DNA from 2 places in the Xanthobacter sp. DMC12 genome. Region 2 is predicted to be linked to the other one. Evidence: riboswitches for the same ligand, from Rfam matches in the RefSeq annotation. Region 2 holds a riboswitch; the other holds the start of a gene.

Region 1 (3,318 bases), on a different contig from region 2:
GCGGGTCCACCGGCGGGCGGTCGGCCAGCGGCGTGCCCTCCACCGCCACCAGCGCATTCACCGGCACGCTCTCGGGGTGGGGATCGAACCCCGCCAGCACCTGCAGCATCGCGCCCCGGTCACGCATCGTCTCGCCCATGCCGATGATGCCGCCAGAGCACAGTTCGATGCCCGCAGCGCGGACGCTCGTGAGCGTGTCGATGCGGTCCGCATAGGTGCGGGTGGTGACGATCTCGCCGTAGAAGTCCGGCCCCGTATCGAGATTGTGATTGTAGGCGGTGAGTCCCGCCTCGGCGAGGCGCTGGGCCTGATGCGGCTCCAGCATGCCGAGGGTGACGCAGGCTTCCATGCCGAGGCCGCGCACCCCGCGCACCATGTCCAGCACGGCGTCGAACTCGCGCCCTTCCTTCACCCGCCGCCACGCCGCGCCCATGCAGAAACGCTCGGCGCCGTTGGCCTGCGCCTGCGCGGCGAGGGCGATGACGGAGGCGGGATCGAGGAACTTCTCCCGCGTCAGGTCCACCTCGGCATGGCGGGCGGACTGGGAGCAATAGGCGCAATCCTCCGGGCAGCCGCCGGTCTTGATGGAGAGCAGGCTCGCGCGCTGCACCTCGTTGGGGTCGTGGTTGGCGCGGTGGACGGCATTGGCCCGGCCGACCAGCTCCAGCAGGGGCAGGTCCATGAGCGCCGCGATCTCGTCAACGGTCCAGTCGTGGCGGATCGTGCCATCCTCAGCCAAGCCCGTGCCCATGCGCGCATGCTCCTTCGCAAAGTTATTCGGCTGGTTTAGTCGGCCTGGCGCCGGGTTCCAATACCGTCGATCTTCCCAATTGGGTGACTTGACCTATGCGTTCGCTGCAGTGCAGCGTTGACATTGGGCTTTCGTATACATCACAGTGTCATCGTTCCAAGGGGGGCCCCGGAAGGGGCTGAGATATCGCAAGTTCGCGGGAGATCCTTCCGCGGCGCCGCGATGACCCTTCGAACCTGATCCGGGTCATACCGGCGAAGGGATCGGAACTTGTGCTCCCCCGGCGCTCAGCGTCGACCCGCACCCGTCTCCTAGCTCTACACCCCGGTTCTCGTTGAAAGCGCAAGCTGAACGGAGATCCGCAATGCTGGACGAAGCCTCGACGTCCTCCCTGAAAGTCACCACCGGGCCGCTGCCCCATTCGCGCAAGGTGTTCGTCTCCGCCACCCGGCCGGACGTGCGCGTCGCCATGCGCGAGATTTCGCTCACCGACCCGTCCGAGATGCCGGTGAAGGTGTACGACACCTCCGGCCCCTATACCGATCCGCAGGCCGTCATCGACCTCACCAAGGGCCTGCCGCAGCTGCGCGCCCAGTGGATTCGCGAGCGCGGCGACGTGGAAGAGGTGGACGGCCGGGCCTTCAAGCCCGAGGACGACGGCCTGAAGGCCGGCCAGTCCTCCACCCTGCCGCAGTTCGATCTCTCCGGCCGGAAGCCTTTGCGCGCCAAGCCGGGCAAGCGCCCGACGCAGATGGCCTATGCCCGCGCCGGCATCATCACGCCCGAGATGGAATATGTCGCCGCCCGCGAAAACCTCGCCAAGGTGAACGGCGGCGCCCACCCGCACCATCAGGCCATGGGCCTCGGCGCGGCCATCCCCGCTGAGATCACGCCGGAATTCGTGCGGCAGGAAGTGGCGCGCGGCCGCGCCATCATCCCCAACAACATCAACCACCCCGAAACCGAGCCGATGGCCATCGGCCGGAACTTCCTCGTGAAGATCAACGCCAACATCGGCAATTCGGCCGTGACCTCGGGCGTGGCGGAAGAGGTGGACAAGCTGGTGTGGGCCACCCGCTGGGGCGCCGACACGGTGATGGACCTGTCCACGGGCAAGAACATCCACACCATCCGCGAATGGATCATGCGCAACTCGCCGGTGCCCATCGGCACCGTGCCGCTGTATCAGGCGCTGGAGAAGGTGAACGGCGTCGCCGAGGACCTCACCTGGGAGGTGTTCCGCGACACGGTGATCGAGCAGTGCGAGCAGGGCGTGGACTACATGACGGTGCACGCCGGCGTGCGCCTGCCCTTCGTGCCGCTCACCGCCAACCGCGTCACCGGCATCGTCTCGCGCGGCGGCTCGATCATGGCCAAGTGGTGCCTCGCGCATCACAAGGAGAGCTTCCTCTACGAGCATTTCGAGGAGCTGTGCGAGATCCTCGCCCAGTATGACGTCTCCTTCTCCCTCGGCGACGGCCTGCGCCCCGGCTCCATCGCGGACGCCAACGACGCCGCGCAGTTCGCCGAGCTGGAGACGCTGGGCCAGCTCACCGAGATCGCCTGGAAGTATGATTGCCAGGTGATGATCGAGGGCCCCGGCCACGTGCCGCTCCACCTCATCCGCGAGAATGTGGAGAAGCAGCTCAAGGTCTGCCACGAGGCGCCGTTCTACACCCTCGGCCCGCTGGTGACGGACATCTCCCCCGGCTACGACCACATCTCCTCCGCCATCGGCGCGGCGATGATCGGCTGGTTCGGCACGGCGATGCTCTGCTACGTCACGCCGAAGGAGCATCTCGGGCTGCCCGACCGCGACGACGTGAAGGCCGGCGTCATCTCCTACAAGATCGCCGCCCACGCCGCCGATCTCGCCAAGGGCCACCCGGCCGCGCGCATCCGCGACGATGCGCTCTCCCGGGCCCGCTTCACCTTCCGCTGGCGCGACCAGTTCGCGCTCTCGCTCGATCCGGAGACGGCCGAGCGCTTCCACGACGAGACGCTCCCCGCCGAGGGGGCCAAGGTGGCGCACTTCTGCTCCATGTGCGGGCCGAAGTTCTGCTCCATGAAGATCTCGCAGGAGCTGAAGCTGGAAGCCGGCGACATCGCCCGTGCCCAGGCCGACAACCTCGCCTCGGCAGGCATGGCCGAAATGGCCCAGAAGTTCCGCGACGGCGGCGGTCTGATCTACACCCCGGCCCCCGAAGTCGCCCCCCCGCCGCCCGCCGCGGCGGAGTGAGGCGGGGCGGCGCAGCCGCGTACTGAGCCGTCGCCCTCCGGCTCGACCGGAGGGCCGATTTCTCCAGCCGGCGCAAATGGCAGCTGGGTGCTCCGGTCAAGCCTGAGCACGACGGCAACTGTCATTTGTCCCACCGTCATGGCCGGGCTTGTCCCGGCCATCCACGTGGTTCCGTTAGAGTGGATGTCTGCGGAGCTGTTCCCGGCCGTCCCACGTGGATGCCCGGGACAAGCCCGGGCATGACGCTGTGCGGGCGGAGCGACAGTGAATGAATGCCGCCGACACCGTCCTCCGGCTGCTCTCCATCAAGGGATCAGCGCTCCGGCTC
Region 2 (3,318 bases):
GCGAGGCGGCCGGCCTCCACCGCGTGGCGGAAGGCGGTGGCCATGCGCACGGGATCGAGCGCCTTGGAGACGGCCGTGTTGAGCAGCACCGCCGAGCAGCCCAGCTCCATGGCGAGCGCGGCGTCGGACGCCGTGCCGATGCCGGCGTCCAGCACCACAGGTACGGGCGAACGGGAGCAGATCAGCTCGATCATGTGCGGGTTGGCGATGCCGAGCCCGGTACCGATCATGGAGCCCAGCGGCATCACCGTGGCGGCGCCGAGATCGGCCAGCTTCTGGCAGGTGACGGGATCGTCGTTGCAATAGGGCAGCACGACGAAGCCGCGCGAGACCAGATCTTCGGTCGCCTTCAGCAGCTCCTCCACATTGGGATAGAGCAGTTCGCGGTCGCCGATCACCTCCAGCTTCACCCAGTCCGTCTCAAGGGCCTCGCGGGCGAGCTCGGCGGTGAGCACGGCATCCTTGGCGGTCTGGCAGCCAGCGGTGTTGGGCAGGATGTGGACGCGGCCGGTGAGGAGGTCGGTCAGGCTCTCTTCATAGCCGGCGAGGCTGATGCGGCGGATGGAGGCGGTCGCCATCTCGCTGCCCGAGGCGGCCAGCGCGTCGAGGAAGACCTTCTGGTTGGGATAGCCCGCCGTACCGAGGAACAGCCGCGAGGAGAAGGTGCGGCCGGCGATGACGAGGGGATCGGCGTTGGGATTTTGGAACGCGCTCATGGTGTTTCTTCCCGGCACCCTCTTGAGGAGCGCCTGATGGTGCGGGCCCAGGGCTCAGCCGCCCTGCTTGGCCTCGATGATCTCAACGGCGTCGCCTGCGGAGAGGCGCGCCTCGGTCCAGGTGCGGCGAGGCACCACCGCGCCGTTCACCGCCACGGCGATGCCCTTGCGCTCCGGCTCGAGGCCCTTGGCAAGGAGCAGGTCCGCCACGGTAGCGACGGGATGCGCCTCCGCGGCGCCGTTCACCTTCAAATCGACCATGGCGCTCACTCCGCCGCCGCGCGCGGCGGGCCGAAGCGCTCCGCGCCGAAGGGCACGGCCACATCCGCGATGGTGCCGGTGAGGATGTGGTCGGCGATCACCTGCGTCGTCACGGGCAGGAGGAGGATGCCGTTGCGGTGATGGCCGGTGGCGTAGACGAGGCCGTCCACCTCCGGGCTCGGGCCGAGGATGGGCGCGTCGTCCCGGCTGCCGGGGCGGAAGCCGACCCATTGTTCGACGATGCTCAGCTCTTCCAACGTCGGCAGCGCCCGCCACGCGTGGGTGAGCAAGGCAAGCTGGCCGCCGGCCGTGAGGTCCGTGTCGAACCCCTTCTCCTCGGTGGTTGCGCCGAGGATCAGCCGCCCGTCGCGCCGCGGCACGAGATAGGAGCCCGGCGCCCACAGGACGTGGGAGAGGATGGGCGCGGCAGGGTCCATGCGCAGCGACAGCATCTGCCCCTTGATGGGGCGCACGGGCAGCGGCGTCGCCGGGGTGATGTCCACGCCCCGGCTCCAGGCGCCGGCAGCGAGCACCACCACGTCGGCGGCATGGTGCGTCTCGCCCGTGACCACGCCTGTGGCGCGACCGCCGGCGGTTTCCACCCGGCTGACCGGGGTGCGTTCATGCAGCCTCGCGCCGGCCTTGAGCGCGGCAATCTTCAGCGCGGCGGCAACCTTGCGGTTGTCCACCTGATGATCCTCGGGACTGAGCACGCCGCCGGCGAGGCGCGGCGCGAGATAGGGCTCGCGCCGGCGCACTTCTGCGGCGGTGAGCCACTGGACGGGCAGGCCCAGCCCCTGCTGGAAGGCGTAAAGATGGCGCAGCTTGGCGAGGTCGTCCGCCGTGAGGGCAATGGTGATCGTGCCCTCGGTGCGCAGGTCCACGGTTTCGCCGGAGGCGCGCTCCAGCTCCGCGGCGAATGCGGGCCACAGGGTCTGGCTGGCGCGGTTGAGGGCGAGCAGGCCCTCCTCGCCGGGCTCTGCCTCGGCGCAGGCGGCGAGCATGCCGGCGGCGGCGCGGCTCGCGCCTTGCCCGGTCTCGCCAGCGTCGAACAGATCCACCGGACAACCGGCCTCGGCAAGGCGCCAGGCGAGGGCGAGGCCGATGACGCCGCCACCGACGATGGCGACACGCGGTTTTACCTTGCCCGCCGGTCCCGAGCCGGCTTGCGATGAAGGTGCGGAAACAAACTGCGACAAGCTCTCGCTCATCGGCATCTCCCTACGCTGGCATGATCCAGACAGGTTCGATGGGTGTGATCTCAGCCGCGCATGATGCGCGGCACCCCAGGCCGTATCTGTTATTTACTCATGCTGGCCGCAGAACTGCAAGAGGCGGGCGCGTGGGACGCGGCGGACCTCAGCGGTTGAGTTCGCTCTCGTCCAGCTGGCGCGCCTCGTCGGCGAGCATGATCGGGATGCCGTCGCGGATCGGATAGGCGAGGCGGGCGGCACGGGAGACCAACTCCTGGCGCTCGCGATCATATTCCAGCGGCCCCTTGGTGAGGGGACAGACCAGGATTTCGAGCAGCTTGGGGTCGACGTCGTGGCCGGGACGCTGGGACTGGATCATGTTCTCGCTCTTTGGTGCCGCGCGTTTCGAGGGCAAGGGTTCCGCGGCGCGTCACCATAGCGGCGGCGGGATGGCCTTTCACCTGTGATTTTCGCGCCATCACGGGCGTTGATGGGCATATCACGCGGTTTCGCTGTCTTTTCGCCGGTGCAGCCCCTAATGAAGCGGCCTTGAAACCGTGGCCCCGGGAGCCAAATGGATCGACGTCTGGCCCTCGGGCTTCTTCTCGGCTTTGTCGCGGTCGTGATGTTCGGCGCGACGCTGCCGCTCACCCGCTTCGCGCTGCACGATTTCAGCCCCTGGTTCATCAGCTTCGGCCGGGCCGCCCTTGCCGGCTTCGCGGCGCTTGGGCTGGTGCTGGCGATGCGCCGGCCGTGGCCATTCGGCCAACGCGCGGTGCTGTGGCGCCTCGCCGTCTCCTCCGCCTGCCTGATCTTCGTGTTCCCGCTGGCCATCGGCGTGGCCACCCAGACGGTGCCGGCGGCCCATGGCGGCATCGTCCTCGGCCTTCTGCCCCTGTGTACGGCGATCGCCGCCATGCTGCTGGCCGGGGAGCGGCCGGGCCTCGGCCTGTTCGCGGCGAGCGCGGTGGGCGCCGGGCTGGTGGTGGCCTTCGCCTTGCGCAACGGCGCGGGCGGCGCGCTGGGGATGGGCGACAGCCTGCTGTTCCTGGGCGTCATCGCCTGCGCCATCGGCTATGCCGTGTCCGGCGGCCTCGCCCGTACGATGTCCGGGTGGGAGGTGATCGCCTTCATGCTGATCCTCTGCC

What was found. Region 2 has a riboswitch for thiamine pyrophosphate ahead of thiO (glycine oxidase ThiO). Riboswitches for the same ligand answer to the same signal wherever they lie in the genome.
Region 1: linked by a shared signal. The riboswitch ahead of thiC (phosphomethylpyrimidine synthase ThiC) and the one ahead of thiO (glycine oxidase ThiO) in region 2 are both predicted to bind thiamine pyrophosphate.

The regions. Positions count from the first base shown of each region.
Region 1 covers NZ_JBQUYZ010000006.1:275,497-278,814, forward strand. Annotated here, with positions in the region: gene bioB (biotin synthase BioB) at 1-751, opposite strand, end outside; TPP riboswitch at 901-1,032, shown strand; gene thiC (phosphomethylpyrimidine synthase ThiC) at 1,116-2,990, shown strand; gene miaA (tRNA (adenosine(37)-N6)-dimethylallyltransferase MiaA) at 3,317-3,318, opposite strand, start outside.
Region 2 covers NZ_JBQUYZ010000001.1:1,687,904-1,691,221, reverse strand. Annotated here, with positions in the region: gene thiG (thiazole synthase) at 1-716, opposite strand, end outside; gene thiS (sulfur carrier protein ThiS) at 771-977, opposite strand; gene thiO (glycine oxidase ThiO) at 983-2,188, opposite strand; TPP riboswitch at 2,177-2,276, opposite strand; gene ACT535_RS07760 (Trm112 family protein) at 2,337-2,549, opposite strand; gene ACT535_RS07755 (DMT family transporter) at 2,745-3,318, shown strand, end outside.